DNA from 3 places in the Rhizobium sp. NFR12 genome. Region 2 is predicted to be linked to each of the others. Evidence: predicted binding sites of a transcription regulator. Region 2 holds the regulator's gene; each other region holds the start of a gene.
What was found. The regulator PhoB, encoded in region 2, activates phosphate uptake and scavenging genes when phosphate is short. The targets are predictions, from matches to a motif close to TGTCATNNANCTGTCAT.
Positions count from the first base shown of each region.

Region 1: BLW69_RS04590 (DUF1045 domain-containing protein) is a predicted target of PhoB. The motif match lies at 2,984-3,000, and genes of this name have one in related genera.
Region 3: BLW69_RS21355 (NAD-glutamate dehydrogenase) is a predicted target of PhoB. The motif match lies at 4,690-4,706, and genes of this name have one in related genera.

Region 1 is NZ_FNWM01000001.1:943,438-950,688, reverse strand. Features, by position in the region: gene BLW69_RS04610 (HepT-like ribonuclease domain-containing protein) at 1-330, opposite strand, end outside; gene BLW69_RS04605 (nucleotidyltransferase family protein) at 327-617, opposite strand; gene uraD (2-oxo-4-hydroxy-4-carboxy-5-ureidoimidazoline decarboxylase) at 680-1,177, opposite strand; gene puuE (allantoinase PuuE) at 1,174-2,124, opposite strand; gene BLW69_RS04590 (DUF1045 domain-containing protein) at 2,202-2,909, opposite strand; gene BLW69_RS04585 (NAD(P)/FAD-dependent oxidoreductase) at 3,022-4,176, opposite strand; gene mnmD (tRNA (5-methylaminomethyl-2-thiouridine)(34)-methyltransferase MnmC2) at 4,223-4,963, shown strand; gene BLW69_RS04575 (response regulator) at 4,976-7,251, opposite strand, start outside.
Region 2 is NZ_FNWM01000004.1:109,988-117,238, forward strand. Features, by position in the region: gene BLW69_RS16860 (aspartate aminotransferase family protein) at 1-721, opposite strand, end outside; gene BLW69_RS16865 (GcrA family cell cycle regulator) at 1,173-1,712, shown strand; gene BLW69_RS16870 (PACE efflux transporter) at 1,909-2,343, shown strand; gene BLW69_RS16875 (ArsR/SmtB family transcription factor) at 2,282-3,070, opposite strand; gene BLW69_RS16880 (DMT family transporter) at 3,195-4,109, shown strand; gene phoB (phosphate regulon transcriptional regulator PhoB) at 4,091-4,774, opposite strand; gene phoU (phosphate signaling complex protein PhoU) at 4,900-5,613, opposite strand; gene pstB (phosphate ABC transporter ATP-binding protein PstB) at 5,665-6,480, opposite strand; gene pstA (phosphate ABC transporter permease PstA) at 6,496-7,251, opposite strand, start outside.
Region 3 is NZ_FNWM01000007.1:41,779-49,029, reverse strand. Features, by position in the region: gene BLW69_RS21355 (NAD-glutamate dehydrogenase) at 1-4,593, opposite strand, end outside; gene pdxY (pyridoxal kinase PdxY) at 4,767-5,642, shown strand; gene BLW69_RS21345 (carbonic anhydrase) at 5,711-6,385, shown strand; gene BLW69_RS21340 (lytic murein transglycosylase) at 6,407-7,219, opposite strand.

The DNA of each region.
Region 1 (7,251 bases), on a different contig from region 2:
TTGGAGTTGGTCGAGAAGGTCGGGAAGATCGATCGTCACCGTGCGCCACACCGTATCGACGTCGATATCGAAATACTGATGCGCGACCCGATTGCGCATTGCCCTGATATCCTGCCACGGCACCTCCGGGTGAGCGGCGGCGAATTCGGGAAACCTGTCCATGATTCTCGTCACGCATTCGCCGATCGCAGCGATGTTGGCGATTACCGCATCCTGCGTCCGCTGGTCCGCTCCGAATGATACGCGGTCAGCACCGTCGACATAAGCAATAGCGCGTGATCCCGCGACTGACATGCGCTCTACGTAGAGCTCCAGCCGACCGCCCGTCATATGGCAAGCGCTTCAGAAACGATGCGCTTGCGCAAATTGGGAGGAAAGTCGCCGGGCACCTTGATATCGACGGGAACGCCGAGTGCTTCTTCGAGCTCCCATTGCAGCCCGCCAAGAGTAAAAAGCGATGTGTTCGGCGACGGGTCGACCAGAATATCCAGATCGCTTCCGGCATGATCCTCGCCCCGCAGGACGGAACCGTAGACGCGCGCGTTGAAGACCTGCCGACGGGCGACAATCTCCCGGATCACTCCCCTGTTCTTCTCCAGCGCTTCCGACGGTCTCATGTGGCCACCACTCGTTATCCATCCAATATAGGCCACAAGCGACGGCGAAGAAAGCAACCCCCTCACGTCTCCGGCAAAAGCGCAAGCAGCCGCAGATGCGCGATCCTTTCCACCTGGGCGCAGGCGGTCTTGAACTCCTCATCGGCGTCGTTGCCGACGCGGGTCTCGAAGGCGGCGAGGATGTCGTCCTTTGTCAGGCCTTTCACGGCGATGATGAAGGGGAAGCCGAATTTTGCGACATAGGCGGCGTTGAGTTCGGTGAAGCGTGCGTGCTCATCTGGGCTCAGACGATCGAGACCGGCGCCGGCCTGTTCGCTTTTGCTCTCTTCAGTCAATCCGCCGGCGATGGCGAGCTTGCCGGCAAGGTCCGGATGGGCGTTGAGGATGCCGAACTTCTCCTGCGGGTCCGCGGCGCGAAAGACCGCCACCATCGCTTCATGCACGCCCTTCGCCGTCAACGGCACGAAGATCATGCCGCCGTCATAGGCGCGCTCGGCGATAAAGGGCGAATGTTCGAACACGCCACCGAAGGTCGCGACGAAATCGTTGCGGGCGGTCATCGATCGGTCACCATGCTGGTCACAGACGCATCCGATGGCTTGTGATGGGCGTGCCAGTGGCGGGCGATCTCGATGCGTTGCGGCAGCCAGACCTTGTCGTGGGAGAGCACGTATTCCATGAAACGGCGCAGCGCCGCCACGCGACCCGGACGCCCGACGAGGCGGCAATGGAGACCGACCGACAGCATCTTTGCCGCCCCCTCCTCGCCTTCCCGGTAAAGCGTGTCGAACGCATCCTTGAGATAGGTGAAGAACTGATCGCCGGTGTTGAAACCCTGCGGCGTGGCAAAGCGCATGTCGTTGGTTTCCAGCGTATAAGGGATTATCAGGAACGGCTTGCCATCCAGCCCCGGCACCCAATAGGGCAGATCGTCGGCATAGCTGTCGGATGAATAGAGGAAACCGCCCTCTTCCATGACAAGCTTCAGCGTGTTGTCGGAAGGCTTGCCCTGATACATGCCGTAGGGACGCTCGCCGGTAAGCTCCGTATGCAGGCGCACCGCCTCAAGGATGTGTTCGCGTTCCCGCGCTTCATCGAAATCCTTGTATTCCAGCCAGCGATAACCGTGGCTGGCGATCTCCCAGCCCGCTTCCTTCATGGCTGAGACGGCCTCTGGATTGCGGGCCATGGCAAGCGTGACGCCATAGACGGTGGTCTGCACGTTGAGTTCGGTAAACAGCCGGTGCAGCCGCCAGAAGCCGGCGCGAGAACCGTATTCGTAGATCGATTCCATGTTGAGATTGCGCTGGCCCGGCCAGGCGGCGGCGCCGACGATCTCTGACAACAGGTTTTCTGACGCCGGATCATCGTCGAGGATCGAGCTTTCGCCGCCCTCCTCGTAGTTGATCACGAACTGCACGGCGATATTGGCGCCGCCGGGCCATTTCGGATCGGGCGTGTGGCGGCCATAGCCGACGAGATCGCGGGGATAGTCTTTTATGGTTATGGGCATGGTCCACCTCGATTATCTCTTGTGGAAGGTAGCCCAGCCTTTCCGCCGATGTCGAGACGGAACGTGATCGCTCAGGCGATCTTGCGGGCGGAAACGCGCCCCATCGGATGCAGCGAATGGACATGGAACGGCGCACCGGGCTCATTTTCGACGAACAGCGCGATGTTGGCGATTTCCAAGGGACGCAGCAGATACGGATTGAAATGGGCGCGCAAGGCCGTTTCGAAACGCGGCATCTCGGCCGCTGTCATCGGGCCCGTCAGCGTCATGTGAAAGCGGTATTCTTCCATCACGTAAGGGTTGCCCCAGCGATGAAGATTGGAAAACTGCGGTGCCGAGAGATCGCCGGGATCGGCGCGTTCCAGTTCGCCTTCCGAGAGCGGCGCCCGAAACGCATCGAATTCCTGCACGACGGCGCAGGCGAGAAACCGCATCCGCTCGCAGGGAAGCGCCGGCACAAGGCCGAAATAATTGCCGAGCCGGGCCACTTCGAGAGGCGGCAGTTCGAACGGATCATGGGCACCGGCAAAGCGCATCAGATGGCGCAGCAGCATCTGTTCGGTGATTTCAGGCGCCAGCCGGAACGGCGCCTTCAGCGTGGCGTGAAAACCGCAGCGACGCGGCAGCGCGGTATGATAGGCGATCTCATGCAAACCTAGGTTGCAGATCTCGGGCGGCTCCATCGCCTCACCGGAATAGGCACTGCGGCCGAGCCATTGCGCCGCGGCAAGCGTCAGCGGATCATGCGCAGGTGGCGTAAAATAGAGTGCGTAGCGCATGCGTCACCTTTTCTGCCCCTGTTCGTTTATTCACGCATGCTCATCAACCCCACGAATTGGGTTACGCGATTTGCGTGACAGATTAACGACGAGAAAGGGCCGAAACGCGCGTTTAACGCGTAGCAACCGCAAGATGATCCGAAAGTATAAAACTCTCGGGTAGCGAGTGCTCCTGGCCGATGACGAAACCGAGCGCAGCATCTGCAAGCCTGTGGGCAAGCCCGAAGCTGACCTTGAAGCCGCCGGTGAGAGCAATGACGCGCGGATGGTCGGGATGCGGACCGACCATCGGCTCCCGACCGATCGCCTTCGGCCGTAGCCCGGCCCAGCGCTCCACCACTTCCGCACCGGAAAGTGCCGGCACGAGCGCGCGGGCGCGGACCAGGAGATCGTCGAGCTTGGCATCGGTGGCAAACGGCGCGTCGAATTCCTCCTCGCTGGTGCTGCCGACCGCCACGTGGCCATCGTCATGGGCGATCACATAGAGCCCGTTGAGAAACAGGATCGGCAGCGCCGGATCGATATCGGCCTTCAACAGCGCCGCCTGCCCCTTCACCGGCTGTCCCAGCGGAACCGAGATGGATGGAGACAGGGGACCAAGCAGCGGAAACGACTGCGGGCCGGCCGCAATCATGCAATGGCCAAAACCGATCGAGCGCCCATCGGCAAATTCGACGCGGTTCGCCACCGGGTCGATCCGCTCCGCCGGCAGTCCTTCGATCACGCTGACATGCCGGGCGTTGCCAAGGACGGCGGCGAGCGCTGCCATGAGATGTCGGGGGGAAACGCGGGCAGCAAACGTGTCGTGCACGATGCCGGCTTCGGTAAAGGCCGGATCCGGCCAACATGCGAAGGGGGACGCATCGAGCACATGCCAGTGGAACGGATCGCCGTCGTGCCGCCAGTTGACCTCCGCCTCCTGCTGATGGCGTAGGGCGATGGGTCTGAGATGCGGTTTCGGCAGCGGGATCAGCCGACCGGAGCGGCGATAACCGCAGGACAGCCCGGTCTCGCCTTCGAGCCTAGAAACTTCGTCTTCGAGGGCGACCAGCGCATCGAACTGCGCCTGTTTTTTGTCGTTCCAGCGGTCGGGCACATGCGACATCAGCGCACCCAGAATGCCGCCGCTGGCACCCTGCCCCAACCGTCCCGCTTCGACCAAAAGGGTGCGGATGCCAAGCCGTTCCGCCTTGACCGCAGCCCAGAGGCCCATGATGCCGCCGCCGATGATCAGGAGATCGACATGATCGCCGGGGAGATGCGGCATCGCTGGCGATTGACCCCGGGGACCTCGAGGATTATCCGCATCTTCCATGAGCAATCACGATCCCGAAATTGTAAAAGACGACGCCACGCCTGAAGCCCCGGCGCTCGACTGGCATGACGGCGATATGCCGTATTCGACGGAATTTGGCGACCACTTTTATTGCCGCACCGATGGCCGCCTGGAATGCGGCCATGTGTTTCTGGCCGGAAACGGCCTGCCGGAGCGCTGGACCGAGATGTCGCCAGCTGGAGACACGTTCCGGATCGGCGAACTCGGTTTCGGCACCGGCCTCAACGCCTGCGAGACCTGGCGCCAGTGGGCGCTTTTCCGCAAACCCGGCACGCGGCTGCATTTCACATCGTTCGAGCTCTATCCAATGCAGCGCGACGAGATCGGGCGGGCACTGGCGCGGTGGCCGGAAATCGATGCGCAACGGCAGGCACTGACGCAAGCATGGCCGGATGAGCCGAGCGGCCGGATCATCATCGACCTCGACGATCAGACGACGCTGACGGTTGTCTGCGGCCCGGCGCTCGACGGCGTCACGGCTGCGGGAGACGAGTTCGACGCGTGGTTCCTCGATGGCTTTGCGCCGTCGCGCAATCCGGACATGTGGTCGCCGGAGCTGATGCAGGCGCTGTTCGACAAGACCCGCATCGGCGGCACGTTCGGAACCTATGCGGCAGCAGGCTTCGTCCGGCGCAATCTGGCGGCGGCCGGCTTCACCGTGGAGCGCCAACCCGGTTTTGCCGGAAAGCGAGAGATGCTGAGCGGACGCAAGGGCTGAGGCTCCAAGACCTCAATTGCCGTCGAGCGCCGAAACGACGACTGCCCCATCCAGCCAGTGACGGATCTTGTTCTCCAGCGCTTCAGGGCTAATTGGCTTCGACAGATAATCGTCCATGCCGACCTGGAAGCAGAGCTCGCGGTCGCTTTCGAGCGCGTGGGCCGTGACGCCGATGATCGGGACATGCGTGCCGGTCGATGTCTCGAGTCCGCGGATCTTGCGGGTCGCCTGATGGCCGTTCATCACCGGCATCGACACGTCCATGATGATCACTGCCGGATCATACTTCTGCCAGGCCTCGACGGCTTCCGCCCCGTTCTTGACGATCTGGAACAGCCATCCGGTCATCTGCAGGATCTGGGTAAAGACGATCTGGTTGACCTCGTTGTCCTCAGCCACGAGAACATCGAGCGTTGGTTTGACGATGGGAGCGACGGTGTTTTGTTGCGCCACCGGTTCTGCAGGCTTTGAGCCAGCTGTGTCGACGGCTGGAGTAGACGACGCAATGAGCGGCACCGCCTGCCCGGATGCGCGGCGCCGGGTGCGGATGACGCGGACGACGTCGATGATCGTGCTGCGCAAAAGGGCTGCGCGGGCGGGCTTCATCAGATGCGCCTGAACATTGAGCTCGGCAAACATCGTCTCGTCGTTTGCCATGTCCATCGACGTCAGGAAGACGATGCCGGTGAAATCGAAGCGCCTGTCGCGCCGGATCGCCTTGGCGCAGTCGAACCCGTTCATCTCCGGCATGTGATAATCCAGCACGACCACATCGATGACGATGCCGAGCCTGGTTGCTTCGTGAAGGAAGGCAAGACCCTCCGCCCCGTTTTCAGCGGCAACGGTCTCGAAGCCCCACATGCTCAGCTGCTCGGTGAGGATGCGGCGGTTCACAGCGTTGTCGTCGATCACGAGCACCCGGGCACCGCTGGTGCTGACCGGCAGCGTCACTTCCATCTTGCGTTCGGCAACCACGGCAAACGGCAGGTTGACGGTAAAGACCGAACCGCGGCCAAGCTCGCTCTCGACCTCGACGGAACCGCCGAACAGCTCGACCAGACCAGACGTGATCGCAAGACCAAGCCCGGTGCCTTCATGACGGCGGGTGGACGACGTATCCACCTGGCTGAACTTTTCAAACACCGACCGAAGCTTTTCTTCGGGAATGCCAAGGCCGGTATCCTCGATGCGGATCGACAGCATCAGCTGGTCACCATCGATCGGCCGCGACTTCAAGTCGATGAAGACATGGCCCTTTTCGGTAAATTTGACGGCATTGCCGACCAGATTGGTGACGATCTGGCGGAAGCGGCCGGCATCGCCGAGCACCGTTTCGCGCACAGACACCTCGCCGCGGACGATCAGTTCGATATCCTTGTCGGCGGCGGCCGACGACAGAAGCGTCGCCACGTCCTCGATTGCCTCGACAGGATCGAACGGCGCCTTGCGCAGCTTCATCTGGCCGGCATCGATCTTGGAGAAATCGAGAATGTCGTTGATGATCGTCAAGAGCGCATTGCCGGATTTGACGATGATGTCGACGAAGGTCTTCTGGCGGGTATCGAGGCTGGACTTGGCGAGCAGTTCGGCCATGCCGAGCACGCCGTTCATCGGCGTGCGGATCTCGTGGCTCATGTTGGCAAGGAATTCCGACTTCGCCCGGTCGGCCGCTTCCGCCCGGTTGAGCAGGCGCGTCAGGTCCGCCTCGCGTTCCTTGCTCTCGGTGACATCCGTGAAGACGGCAAGCCAGTGGTCGTCCCCGGTCGGGCGGGCCTCGAGCTGGATCCAGCGGCGGTCCTCGACGCGGAACGAGGTAAATACCGGCTCTCCAGAGGCAACGCTTGCTTCCCATTCGCGCAGCGCCGCGGTCGAGGTGCGCGCATCGCCAAGATCGCCGCGTTTTGCGCAATAGCCAAAGACGTTGCGCCAGCTTTTGCCGATCGACAGCATGTCGGCCGGCATCTCCAGCATGGCGGCAAGCGCATCGTTTGAAAAGATAATCGCGCCGTCATGCAGGATGAGCAGCCCTTGAGACATTGCGCTGGTTGCGTCGCGCATCAGCGCGCCGTGTTTCTGCAGCGCTTCCTGCGCTTGCCGGATGTCCGCATCGCGCTGGCGCATCGCGGTGATATCGGTATGGCTGATGAGGATCTTGCCATCGGTCAGCTGCGTGCCGGAGATCAGCAGGTAGTGACCGCCATGGGTGCGGATCTCGATCGGCGGATGATCGTTGCTGGCTGTCAGTGCGGCGATGCGGGCATTGTAGATCGCATCGAAATCCAGGTCCG
Region 2 (7,251 bases):
CCATGATATCAGGCGTGATGCCTGTCAGTTCGTGGGCGAAGAACCGGCCGGTGCGGCCAACCCCGCTCTGCACTTCGTCGAGGATCAGCAGCAGACCCCGGTCATCGCAGATGCGACGCAGCTCGCGCAGGAATTCCTTGTCCACGACGCGCACGCCGCCCTCGCCCTGGATCGGCTCGATCAGCAGCGCGCCGGTGTTTTCGTTGATCGCAGCGTTGAGGGCATCGAGATCCCCGAACGGCACCTGATCGAACCCTGGCGCCTTCGGGCCGAAGCCTTCCATGTATTTTTCCTGACCACCGGCGGCGATCGTCGCGATGGTCCGGCCGTGGAAGGCACCTTCGAAGGTGATGATGTGGAATTTCTCCGGATGGCCCTTGGAGAAATGGTAGCGACGCGCCGTCTTGATGGCGGTCTCAAGCGCTTCGGCGCCGGAATTGGTAAAGAACACCTTGTCGGCGAACGTGGCATCCACCAGACGGCGGGCCAGACGCTCCTGCTCCGGGATCTCGTAGAGGTTGGAAAGGTGCCAGACCTTCTCGGCCTGCGACTTCAGCGCGTTTACCAGATGCGGATTGGAATGACCGCAGGAGGTGACGGCAACGCCTGCCCCGAAATCCAGATATCGCTCGCCACCTTCCGTCACAAGCCATACGCCCTCGCCTCGATCAAAGCGCAAAGGTGCCCGGGCAAACGTGTCGTAAAGTGCGGCTTCAGCCATGGCGACATCACTCCTCTGGGTAGGTTCCGAACCCCCTCTCCAGACCTCTCCGGAGACCGGGAATGCGGCCTGAAAAATCAAAAATGCCGCCCACCGGGCGGCGCGGGCACTATCATGGCTAAGTGCCTCCATGTCAACAAAACTTGGTGTTTTATAGGGCTTTCGGGGCATATGCCGCGATGCAACCTGATGCTGTATTGCGGCATTTCGGTCTGTGACAAAAATGACTCTTGAGGGCAGCAAGTTGGGGAAAACCGCGAAATCGATTCGCGGCGATTCGAGCGACTCTTGCCACGGAGTCAGCCACACACTAGGTTAATCCTCAATTACTAGAACGCATGCGGCGGAACTAGTCACCTCGAAGCATAGATTGCGTGGGTGCGGCGGATTTATTTCGCCGCAGAGGTGAACGGATTCTGTCTGCCAGCAACGTTCAAAGGCGGAGAACGGCATGAACTGGACTGATGAGCGCGTCGAGCGACTTAAAAAACTATGGTCGGAAGGTCTCAGCGCCAGCCAGATTGCAGCCCAACTTGGAGGCGTAAGCCGCAATGCCGTGATCGGCAAAGTGCACCGTCTCAACCTTCCGGGTCGCGCCAAAGCAGGCGGTTCGGCGTCGGCCAATCGCCCGGCATCTAAGCGCCCAGCGCCCGCAGCTCCGCGCGCGCCGAGCTTTGCCGGACGCGACACAGCCCGTCCCGCAGCACGGACGGTGGGTGCAAACGCACTCAAGGAAGATCAGGACGTCAACGTCGCCGAACCGGTGAAATACACCGCTTCCGGCAGCGTCGTTGTGCCGATCTCGCGCCGTCTGTCGCTGACGGATCTCACCGAGCGCACATGCAAGTGGCCGGTTGGCGATCCGCTGACGGACGACTTTCATTTCTGCGGTTGCGATGCGCAGGATGCGTCGCCCTATTGCAAATATCACGCGAAGCTTGCCTACCAGCCGGTGCACGAGCGCCGTCGTCCGGCTGCTCGCGCGTCCTAAGTCAGGCGGCTGCGGAAACAAGATCGAAGGCGGGCTCTGGCCCGCCTTTTGCGTTTTCGGCATGGCTGACTTGCGCTGAAAAAACTTGCCTCGCACTCCCTGGGCTCCTATTTCGGCCTCGAGAGAGGACGACCTCCCCCTGAATGGGCATAACGCCGGGACGACCCGGCATGAACCTCACCTAAAGGGGAAGATCATGCGCTCGATAAGAGACCGTATTCGCCACGCCATCAGCTTTGAAATCATCGGGCTTCTGATGATGGTGCCGCTCGGCGCTTTCGTCTTCGACATGCCGGCCGAACATATGGGCATTGTCGGCGTCGTGTCTGCGACGGTCGCGACCGGCTGGAACTACCTCTACAATCTGGGTTTCGACCGCTTTCTGCAGGCGCGACGGGGTACGACGCTGAAGACGCCTGCCTTGCGCATTGCTCATGCGGTGCTGTTCGAAATCGGTCTGCTGGTCGTGCTGATGCCGTTTATCGCGTGGTATCTGCAGATTACCCTTCTCCATGCGCTGACAATGGATATCGCGATCGCGCTGTTCTACGTGGTCTATGCCTATCTCTTCAATCTTGGCTACGACAAGCTGTTCCCGCTGCCGGAATGGAAGACCCAGGAAGCCGCCTGACCATCAGAGTTCCGGACGGTGCAATACGCCAGTCCGATGGAAGCCTGAATGTCTCGGCAAACCCGATCTCTCCGGCGCGCGTGATCCGCAGAGCCCGGGTTTCCTCCCGGCGGCTGATCCAGCCGACGCCAAGAGCGCGGTCCAGCAGTGCTGCACCCATTTGTCCCGCCAGATGCGGCCGTCGCTCGCTCCAATCCAGGCATGTCCGGCAGAGCGGGCGTTTCGAACGGGTCAGCTGTTCGAGATCGATCCCGAAATCACAAAAGAACCGTCTGCCCTCGTCGGTGATCAGGCCGGCTCCATCGCCGAGCAGCATGTAGCCGCTTCCTGTTAGGGCATCGGCGAGCGCGATGGCGAGACGGCCGGCCATGTGATCGTAACAGGTGCGGGCAAGCCGTAACGCTTCGTCTTTCGGGCCGACAGGATGATGGCGCTTCGGCCCATCCGCGGCGACTGCCATCAACGCGTGGATCGCGTGCGCGACTTCCGGAGAGGCAAGTCGGTAATAGCGGTGCCTGCCCTGCTTCTCGACCTCGATCAGGCGAGCCTGCGCCAGTTTGCCGAGATGGCCGCTGGTGGTCTGCGCGGTGACGCCGGCGTGGCGTGCCAGTTCGCCCGCCGTCAGCGCCTGTCCGCCCATCAGCGCGGACAGCATGTTGGCGCGTGCAGCATCGCCGATCAGGCTTGCAACTTCCGCAATCGTATTTCCTGAAACCATATTGGGCATGATCCAGTTCTAGCACCGGAAAACTTTGCCGTCAGCGGTCAACGGTTCGGCCGTCGTCGAAGCATTTCTTTTCCTGGTTCCGCTAAGAGGGGCGGAGATTGCATTCATGGGGACAGGAACTGGAATGGCGGACACCAAAACAAGCATGGCAACGGATCTGTTGCTGCTCCTCACGCTCGCGACGCTTTGGGGCGCGTCCTACACGCTGATCAAAGTCGGTGTGGAGACGATTTCGCCTGTCACCTTTATTGCCGTCAGAACACTGGTCGCTGGGCTCATTCTCGTTGTGGCACTTCGGCTGCGCGGATTAAAGCTGCCGACCGACCGGCAGACGTGGAAGCTTTTCACGGTTCAGGCATGCCTCAACAGCGCGGTCCCCTTCACCCTCATCGCTTGGGCCGAACAGACGACCGATGCGGGCCTTGCCACCATTTTGAGTTCAACGACGCCGATCTTCGCCTTTCTGCTGACGGCGCTGATCACCCGCCATGAAAGCATTTCGGGACCTAAACTGTTTGGGGTTGCCGCAGGCATTGTCGGCATATGCCTGATCGTCGGCATGGAGGCGCTTGCCGGATCGGGTGAGAACCTCTGGGCGCAACTCGCCATCGTGGCGGCGACCATCTGCTATGCGGCGGCGGCCATCTTCGGCAAGAACTTTAGGGGACTGGACCCGATGATGCCCGCCGCGGGATCGCTGATCGCAGGCGCCGCCATCCTTATTCCCGTGAGCCTCGTGGTCGATCGGCCCTGGACGCTGACGCCCAGCGCCGATTCGATGCTCGCCCTGTTGGCGCTGGCGGTATTTTCGACGGCGCTCGCCTTCGTCATCTACTTCCGGCTGGTCCAGACGCTCGGCTCCGTCGGCACGACGGCGCAGGCCTATCTGCGGGTGCCGATCGGCGTTGCCATCGGCGTCGTGTTTCTCGGCGAAACGCTTGCCTCCACAGCCTGGCTCGGTCTCGCCTGCGTCGTCACTGGTGTCATTGCCATGACGCTGCCGGCTAGGAGACGCGGTGCTCAGGCTTCCATCGAGTAACCGGCACCGCGGACCGTGCGGATGACATCCTGCATGTTGGAAAAGTTGAGCGCCTTCCGGAGGCGCCCCACATGCACGTCGACGGTACGCTCATCAACATAGATGTCATGACCCCAGACGCCGTCGAGCAACTGCGAGCGCGAAAAGACGCGGCTGGGCGACGCCATCAGGAATTCCAGAAGTCTAAACTCTGTCGGCCCGAGGCGAACTTCGCGGCTCTTGCGGTGAACGCGGTGGGTTTCGCGGTCGAGTTCGATGTCGCCGCATTTGAGGACGCTCGACAGCACTTCGGGTCGGGCACGACGCAGCATCGCCTTGACGCGGGCCATCAGCTCCGGTGTCGAAAACGGCTTGACCACATAGTCGTCGGCGCCCGTGGCAAGCCCACGAACGCGCTCGCTTTCTTCGCCGCGCGCCGTCAGCATGATGATCGGCAGGCGTTCCGTCTCCGGCCGCATGCGCAGGCGACGGCACAGTTCGATGCCCGAAACGCCTGGCAGCATCCAGTCGAGAATGAGAAGATCCGGAACGCGCTCCTGAAGCCTGATTTCCGCTTCGTCACCGCGAAGCACGGTATCGACCTCGTAACCCTCGGCCTCCAGGTTATACCGAAGGAGGACGCTGAGGGCCTCTTCGTCTTCCACGACTGCGATCTTCGGCTGCATTCCGACTTGCTCCGTCACTCGTCCCGAACCGCACTTAGATCCGCCAGATCCGCTCGCGCTGCTTCAGGTCATTGGTTTTGGCAGTCATCGTCCCGAAACCGGCAGGCGATTTCGGGAGAGCTGCATCATGTCCCGGCGGAGCCGAGCATGTTGGACGTATCGTCCTTCGGACGTTCGCCCTCCGGCTGTGCACCGGTCGCGATGTAGTAGATGGTCTCGGCGATATTGGTCGCGTGGTCGCCGATGCGCTCGATGTTCTTGGCGCAGAACAGGAGATGGGTGCAGGTAGTGATGTTGCGCGGATCCTCCATCATGTAGGTGAGGAGTTCGCGGAACAGCGAGGTGTACATCGCGTCGATTTCTTCGTCGCGCTGGCGGATGATTTCGGCTTTTTCCGCGGAGCGGTTGGCGAAGACATCAAGAACGTCCTTGAGCTGCACCAGCGCCAGTTCGGAAAGATGCTCCAGACCACGGGCGAGCTTGCGCGGGACGCCTGTTCCCTGCACGGCGAGCACGCGCTTGGCGGTGTTCTTACCAAGGTCGCCGACGCGTTCCAGGTCAGCTGCAATGCGCAGCGTGCCGATGATTTCGCGAAGGTCGGCCGCCATCGGCTGGCGCTTGGCGATGGTGACGATCGCCTTGTCCTGGATATCGCGCTCGGCATGGTCGAGAATGACGTCGTCCGAGATGACCTTCTGGGCCAGCGCCGAGTCGGAGTTGACGAGCGCACGCACGGCGTCACCGCACATCTGCTCCGCCAGGCCGCCCATTTCGGAGATCCGGCGGTTCAGGTATTTCAGTTCCTCGTCATAGGCCGAGAGAATATGGGTCGAAACCATGTGTCTGATCCTTGATGTCTGCAGTTGCGGCTGACGGGCTCTGCGCCCGCATCAGCCGAAGCGGCCCATGATGTAATCCTGGGTGCGCTGGTCATCCGGATTGGTGAACATCTTGTCGGTATCGTTTTCCTCGACCAGATTGCCGAGATGGAACATCGCCGTGCGCTGCGAAACGCGGGCTGCCTGCTGCATCGAGTGGGTGACGATCACGATCGTGTAGTTGGCGCGCAGTTCGTGGATCAGTTCCTCGACCTTGGCCGTAGCAATCGGGTCGAGTGCCGAGCACGGCTCGTCCATCAGAATGACTTCAGGCGAAACGGCGATCGCACGGGCGATGCAAAGGCGCTGCTGCTGACCGCCGGAAAGGCCGGTACCGCCTTCATGCAGGCGATCCTTGACTTCTGCCCAGAGGCCGGCGCGCTGCAGGCTTGCCTCGACGATCGCGTCCATTTCCGTTTTGCCACGGGCAAGGCCGTGGATGCGGGGACCGTAGGCAATGTTCTCGTAGATCGACTTCGGGAACGGGTTCGGCTTCTGGAACACCATGCCGACCCGGGCACGCAGCTCCACGACGTCGATTTCCTTGTCGTAGATATCGTCGCCGTCGAGCGTGATCTTGCCGGTGACGCGGCAACCCTCGATCGTATCGTTCATGCGGTTCATCGTGCGCAGGAAGGTGGACTTGCCGCAGCCGGACGGACCGATCAAAGCAGTGACGGTATTTTGGCGGACATTCAGGTTCACGTCATAAAGAGCGCGCTTGTCACCGTAATAAACGGAGACATCCTTGCCGATCATCTTATATGCAACGTCGTTCATTTTCTTGTCCAGCGCCTTCTCAACTGCAGCTTCTGACATCATGTTCATTGCTTCCCCCTTCCTCTACCAACGCCGTTCGAAGCGGCGTCGCAAGAGAATTGCGCCAACATTCATCAAGATTAGGAACAGGAGCAGGATCATGATCGCTCCCGAGGTTCGTTCAACGAAGGCGCGTTCCGCCTCGTTAGCCCACATGTAGATCTGTACCGGCAGCGCTGTCGACGGATCCATCGGCGTGGTCGGATAGTTTGCCACGAAGGCGACCATGCCGATCAAAAGAAGCGGCGCGGTTTCGCCGAGGGCGTGCGCGAGGCCGATGATCGTACCGGTCAGGATACCGGGCATGGCAAGCGGCAGGACATGGTGGAAAATCGTCTGCATCTTCGAGGCACCGAGCCCGAGCGCTGCAGCACGGATCGACGGTGGTACTGCTTTCAGTGCCGCGCGGGTGGCGATGATAATGGTCGGCAGCGTCATCAGCGTCAGCACCAGGCCGCCGACGAGCGAGGCCGAGCGCGGCAGGCCCATGAAGTTGATGAAGACCGCGAGACCCAACAGACCGTAGACGATCGACGGGACCGCTGCGAGATTGTTGATGTTGACCTCGATCAGGTCCGTGAACCGGTTCTTCGGGGCAAACTCTTCAAGATAGATCGAGGCTGCGACGCCGATCGGCAGGGACAGGACGAGCACGATCAGCATCATATAGAAGGAGCCGATCAGAGCGACGCCGACGCCGGCTGCTTCCGGACGGCTGGACGCGCCGTTGAAGAAAATGCCGGTGTTGAATTCCTTGGCGAGCGCCCCGCTGTCGGCCAG
Region 3 (7,251 bases), on a different contig from region 2:
CTCGGTCAAGACGGCAATGACGATGTCACGGCGGGCCGATGCGAGCTGTTGCAGGCTGCGCGACAGTGCCAGGCTTTCGTAATGGTCGCTTGTGCCAATCCGCTCGCCGGCCACGATCAGCCGGTTGACGCGGAACGTCTCGGTGACGGCGAAATAGCTCTCGATGGCGCGCGCCATGCTTTCGCCGGTCCGGTCGGCAATCCGCATGATCTCCGGCACGATGACGAGGGCCGATAGCAGGCGTATCTCTTTCACGAGACCGGACGGCGCACCCTCCGCCTCAAGTTCTGCGGCAAGCGGGCCGGTTTCGGCGATGATATCGTCGGTCACGGTGGCGCGCAGCCCCTTGATTGCGGCCCTGAGCCTGGCGATGGCCTCGGTCAGCTCCGTCGTGCCGATCTGCGTCTGGAGTGCGAGATAGGTACCGATGCCGATGATGCGGGTAACCTGGGCATAGAGATCATTCTGAACCCGGCCCGAGATCTTGCCATCCAGCTGGTCGATTTCGGCCCAGATATTCTCCAGGTCGAAGCCATCGCGAACGAGGAAGAGTGCCTTCACGACATTGGCCGCGGTGGCCCCCGTCATGTCGCTCATCATGTGGATAAAGCCCGGCCCGCCGCGGTTGATGGCTTCGTTTGCAAGCGCCGTCGCGACGATTTCGCGGTGCAGGCGGTGGCCGGCAATATCGGCGGCATAAGCCTTCTGCATCTTCGCCGGGAAATAGGCTTTCAGCACGGATGCGAAATACGGGTCGTCTGGGATAGTGCTGTCGATCAGGGCGTCGAACAGGACGATCTTCGAGTAGGAGACGAGCACGCCGATCTCCGGTCGTGTCAGCGGCCGGCCGCTGGCATAGCGCTCGGCAAGTTCGGCATCGTCGGGCAGAGTCTCGACCTTGCGGTTCAGCCGCCCTTCGCTTTCGAGGACCGACATCAGGCGGGCGAGCTGCTCGCGATTGGCGGCACCCTTGCGCTCGACGAGCGAAATCGCCAGTGGTTGCAGGTAGTTGTTGCGCAAGACGAGATGACCCACGTCTTCCGTCATGGAGGCGAGCAGCGTGTTGCGCTTGGCGCGGGTCAGCCTGCCGTCCTGCATGGCCGGGTTGAGCGCGATCTTGATATTGACCTCGACGTCGGACGAATTGACGCCTGCGGAATTGTCGATCGCGTCGGAATTGCAGCGCCCGCCGGCCAGCGAATAGGCAATGCGGCCCTTCTGGGTCACGCCGAGATTGGCGCCCTCGCCGATGACGCTGGCACCGACTTCGCCGGCCGTGATGCGGATCGGGTCATTGGCGCGGTCGCCCACTTCGGTGTCGGTTTCGGATGCGGCCTTGATATAGGTGCCGATGCCGCCGAACCAGAGAAGGTCGACCTTGCTTTTCAGGATCGCCGTCAGGATCTCGAAGGGCGAAGCCGTCAACTTGTCGAGGCCGATTGCCGCCGCCGCCTGCTTGGTCAGCTTCACGGATTTTTCCGTGCGCGAAATGATCATCGCGCCTTCCGACATCGTCGAGCGGTCGTAATCCTGCCAGCTGGAGCGGGCAAGGGCGAACATGCGGCTGCGCTCTGCGAAGGATTTTTCGATATCCGGATCCGGATCGATAAAGATGTCGCGGTGGTCGAAGGCGGCGATCAGGCGGATCTTTTCCGACAGAAGCATGCCGTTGCCGAACACGTCGCCCGACATGTCGCCGACGCCGGCGACGGAGAACGGCGTCGTCTGGATGTCGATGTCCTTTTCGCGGAAATGCCGCTTGACCGCTTCCCAGGCGCCGCGGGCGGTGATCCCCATCTTCTTGTGGTCGTAACCGGCCGATCCACCCGATGCGAAGGCGTCATCCAGCCAGAAGCCGGCTTCCTGCGCCAGTCCGTTGGCGGTGTCGGAGAAGGTTGCCGTTCCCTTATCGGCAGCGACGACAAAGTAAGGATCGTCCTCATCGATGCGCAGCGTGTTTTCGGGCGGGACCACCTCTCCGTCGATGATGTTGTCGGTGACGGAGAGAAGCGTGCGGATATAGGTCTTGTAGGCTTCCTTGCCGGCGTTGAAGAAGGCGTCGCGCGCGGCGGCGGCGGGAAGCATCTTCGGGAAGAAGCCGCCCTTGGCGCCGACGGGAACGATGACGGCGTTCTTCACCTGCTGCGCCTTCACGAGGCCCAGCACTTCAGTGCGATAATCCTCGCCGCGGTCCGACCAGCGGATGCCGCCTCGTGCGACCTTGCCGAAGCGCAGGTGAACACCTTCGACTTCGGTGCCGTAGACGAAGATCTCGCGGTACGGGCGCGGTTCCGGCAGGCCGTCGAGCATGTCAGGATCAAGCTTGAACGCCAGCATCGGCTTTGCGCCGCCGTTCTCGTCCACCTGGAAATAGTTGGTGCGAAGCGTTGCGTCGATCGCGTTGACGAAGCGGCGAAGCGTGCGGTCCTCGTCGAGGTTCGGTACGTTGCCGAGCGCTTGCTCGATCGTCTCGTGCAGCTCGGTCAGCTTCCTGACACGGGCCTTTTCGGCAATTTTCGGATCGAACCCGTCGCGGAACAGGCGGAAGACGAAGGCGGAGATTTCCGGATACTTGTTGAGCGTATCGGCGATGTAGGTCTGCGAGTAGACGATGCCGGCCTGGCGCAGATAGCGCGCATAGGCGCGCAGCACGGTCACTTCGCGGGCGGAAAGGCCGGCGAGCAGAACGAGGCGGTTGAAGCCGTCATTGTCGATCAGTCCCTCGAACGCCCTGAGGAATGCGTCTTCGAGCCGCTGTCCCTCACGCGCTAGATCGATCTCGCGGGCACCGTCGAGCTGCAGTTCCATGTCGTGCAGGACGATGAGGTCCGCCTGCGGGCCGGCGTGGATTTCGAATGTCTGCTCGCTGACCACGTGAAAGCCGAGATTTTCGAGAAGCGGCACGCGGCGCGACAGGGAAAGATGCTGGTCGCGGTGGAAGATCTTTAGCGAAACGGTGTTCGCATCGTCACCGGGGCGCCGGTAGAAGTCGATGCGGATGGTCTCGCCGGCAGCGCAGGCGGCAATATCGGGCAGGTCGGCAAAGGTTTCTTCCGGAGAGAACGCTTCCTGGAAAGCGCGGGTGACGGAAAGGCGGGGGCCGTCTTCCGCAAGCAATGCGAACCTGTCTTCCCACGGCGTCGCGATAAGGCGCACGGCCTCCTCAAGCTTTGCCTGCGCGACGCGCGGCGTCTTGCCGCCGCTGCGGCCGATAATCATGTGGACGCGGGCAACGCGGGCTTCCGGAAAGGCCGGGTAATAGGCCGAAACGTGGCCGTCGAAGATTTCGCAGAGATACGCGCCGACCTTTTCGCGGACGATCGAGTTATAATCCTCGCGCGGCACATAGACGATAACAGAGACGAAACGGTCGAAATGGTCGATACGCGGCAGCACGCGCACGCGCGGGCGCTCGCTCAGCTCCATGATCTGTTCGCAGAAGCTTGAGAGCACGTCGAGATCGATCTGGAAAAGGTCGTCGCGCGGGTAGGATTCCAGCGTGTTTTCGAGCATGCGGCCCGAATGGCTTTCCGGATCGAACCCGAAATTCTTTTCAATACGGGCGATCTTTGCGCGCAGCAGCGGCACGTCGCGGACGGACTGCGTGTAGGCCGTGGACGTGAACAGGCCGACGATGCGCAGTTCTCCGACCACATTGCCCTTTTCATCGAAGCGCTTCACCCCGACGTAATCCATATAGGCGCGACGGTGCACGACGGATTTGACGTTGGCCTTGGCGACGATGAGGAAATCCGGGCCGTCGAGGAATTCGAGGATTTCTGGCGTCGTCGTGACCTGATCCTTGCCCTGTCGCAGCACGAGCACATCCGGATCGGACAGGATGCCGAGGCCCCTGCCCTTGCCGCGCTCCACCTTGGCATCGGCGCCCTTGCCCGAATAGGTGTATTCGCGCATGCCGAGGAAGGTGAAATTGTCGTTCCTGAGCCAGTCGAGAAAAGCATACGCCTCGTCGGCATCGGCCTTCTTGCCTTTTTTCGCGTTGACGAGTTGGGCCTGGGCGTCTTTGAGAACGCCGAGCATCGCGGACCAGCCGGTGATGGCCTGGTGCACCTGGTTAAGAACATAGCGGATTCGCTCGACCAGCCCGTCGGCTTGCTCGTCGTTGAGCTGGGGCACATGGATCTGGATCAGGCTGACGTGATGGGCCGGGTCGCCGGGTCGCTCGCTCGAGTGAAGCGTCGGCTGCTTGCCCGGTTCGATGACGAGGATCGGATGGACGGCCATCGTGAGGTCGCGATAGGCCGTCGTCACTTCACCCATGACCGAATCGAATAGAAACGGCATGTTGCGATCAATCACCGTAATGATCGAAACCGGCATTCCATCGGGCTCGACACCATCAAGGGTTTCGATTGTGATGTCGGCCTTGATTCGCGTCCAGGCTTTCAGCCGTCTTGCGGCATGTCCCGCGCACAGGGCAAGCATTTCTGGCGTGTAGTTTTCGAGATCGTCACTGCTGGCGCGGCTGAAGATCAGGAAGGGATCGAGATTGTCCTCCATGCCGGAAGCGGCCGCAATCTTGCCCGCCTTCTCGATCTGCTTGTCCCGCTTCGGGTTTTGCCGGCCTGCCATCTGTCTCTCCCTAAATTTTTTCTCAACGTGCGATAAAACGCAGCCAATGTCATTATGCTTTGCCGCGGTGTCTCACCGGTGCTTGCGGCTGGAATTTGTCATAGGCGTGTCACGTCTTGTTGACATGCCGACACAGAGATCCGATCAACGGTTCGATAACGTCGAAAGCAAGCATCATGCAGGGTAATTCAGGCGCGGTCATCGTCATTTCCAGCCATGTGATCCGTGGCTCGGTCGGTAACCGGGCCGCCGTCTTCGCGCTCGAGACCCTGGGATATCCCGTCTGGGCCATGCCGACCGTCGTGCTGCCCTGGCATCCCGGGCACGGTCCTTCGACGCGCCTGACGTTTCCCGAATCGGATTTCGACAAGGCTATAGACGATCTCATCCGGGCGCCATGGCTCGGCGAAGTGAAGGCGGTGCTGACCGGGTATTTCGGAAATGCCGCGCAGCCGCGCGCCGTGGCACGACTGATCGAGGCGCTGCGGAGAAACAACCCGGACCTTATCTATGTCTGCGATCCCGTGATGGGCGATCTCGGCGGGCTCTATATCCCGCAGCCGACAGCCGAAGCGATCCGCGACGAGCTTCTGCCGCTTGCCACCATCGCCACGCCGAACCGATACGAGCTTGCCTGGCTCTCGGGTGCACCGCTCGATGACAACAATGCGATCATGGAGGCAGCGATCGCGCTTGGGCCGCCGCGGATGCTGGTGACCTCGGCGGTGCCGATGATGACAGGCAGTACAGGCAATCTCTATCTCACCGGCAATCATGCGCTGCTGGCTGAACACCGGCTGATCGACCACGCCCCGAACGGGCTCGGAGACCTGCTCTCGGCGGTTTTTCTCGCCCGCGTCATGTCCGGCATGGATGAAGAGAAAGCCCTGCAAACAACGACTGCCAGCGTGTTCGAAGTGCTGGCGCGTTCGGTAAAGCGCGGGGCCAACGAGCTGACGCTGGAAATGGATGCCGCCAGCCTCTCGACGCCGATGGCGATGGTCCAGATGCGCCGGCTCGTGCATCCCCTTAAGAGGCGCAAGCCGTAAGCTCAAAGAGCATGCGCATCCACACAATGGCCGTTGATTCTCGTCTGGCTGCACGATAATCGTGAGCCATGAGCGAATTTCCAGAAAAACTGCTTTCGGGCTACCGTAACTTCATGAGTGGTCGCTACAGCGACGAGCGGGAGCGCTACCGCGCGCTCGCCGATACCGGCCAGAAGCCGCATACGCTCCTGGTTGCTTGTTGCGACAGTCGCGCGGCGCCCGAGACGATCTTCGACTGCGGTCCGGGAGAACTCTTCGTGGTCCGCAACGTCGCCAACATGGTACCGCGCTACGAGCCCGACAGCCAGTTTCACGGGACATCGGCTGCGGTCGAATACGCGGTGCAGGTGCTCGAGATCCGCAATATCGTCGTCATGGGCCACGGCCGCTGCGGCGGTATCCAGGCAGCGCTCGACGCTTCCATGAAGCCGCTGTCGGAGGGGGATTTCATCGGCAAGTGGATGGGTTTGGTCAGGCCTGCGGCCACGCAGATCCAGAGCAACGACCTGATGACCCAGAGCGAGCGTCAGACAGCGCTCGAACGGGTGTCGATCCGCAATTCGATCGCCAATCTGCAGACCTTCCCCTTCGTCCGCAATCTCACGGAAAAGGGAGAACTCGACATTCACGGCGCCTGGTTCGATATCTCGACCGGCGAGTTGTGGGTGATGAACGAGAAGGGCGATTTCACCCGGCCAGACATCAGTGTACCGGCGATCGAGGCCGAGCAGAGCCCGGCCTGATCATTTCAACGGTGTAACGGCTCAGCCGCCGTCGATCTGGGCGCCCATGTATGCGATCGCCTGCTGGTAGACGGTTGCCGCGTTCCAGCCCTGGATGGCGACGAAATTCGGCTCGCCCTGCTGGTAACCGGCGCCTGTACGCCAGCCATGACCCTTGAGGAAGTTGGCGGTCGATGCCAGGGCATCGGCGCGCGAACGGACCATGTCGATATGGCCGTCACCGTCGCCATCGGCGCCGTAGCGGATGACGTTGAGCGGCAGGAACTGGGTCTGGCCGATTTCGCCATGCGCCGCACCCTTTGCAGTGGTGCTGAGATCACCGCGGGCAACGAGCTGCAGGGCAGCGTAAAGCTGTTCGGTAAAGTATGCCGAGCGGCGGCAGTCATAGGAAAGCGTTGCGACGGCTGACAGCGTATGCTGGTCGCCCATGTAATTGCCGAAACCGGTTTCCATGCCCCAGATCGCCAGGATCGGACCGGCCGGAACGCCGTAGCGGCGCTCAATCGACGCAAACAGCGCTGCGTTGGATTTCTTCATGGACTTGCCGCGCGAGATGATCGTTGCGCCACCGCGCTTCTTCATGAACTCGTCGAAGGAAAGCTTGAAGCTTTTCTGGCCGCGGTCGGCGCGAATGGTCGGGCGGTTGTAGACGACGTTGGCAAAGGCGCGGTCGAGAACTGCAGGGCTGATACCCTTGGACGGTGCCTGCTGTTTGAAATCGGCGACCCAGCGGTCGAAACCGGCTCCATCATTGCCGCAGGCGGCGGCAAAGGCCGGGGCTGCGGTTGCAAGCGTTGCTGCTGCGATCAATCCTGCCAGAATAGTCTTCATCATGCGGTCAAACCCGTCGAAAGTCCGGATTGCTT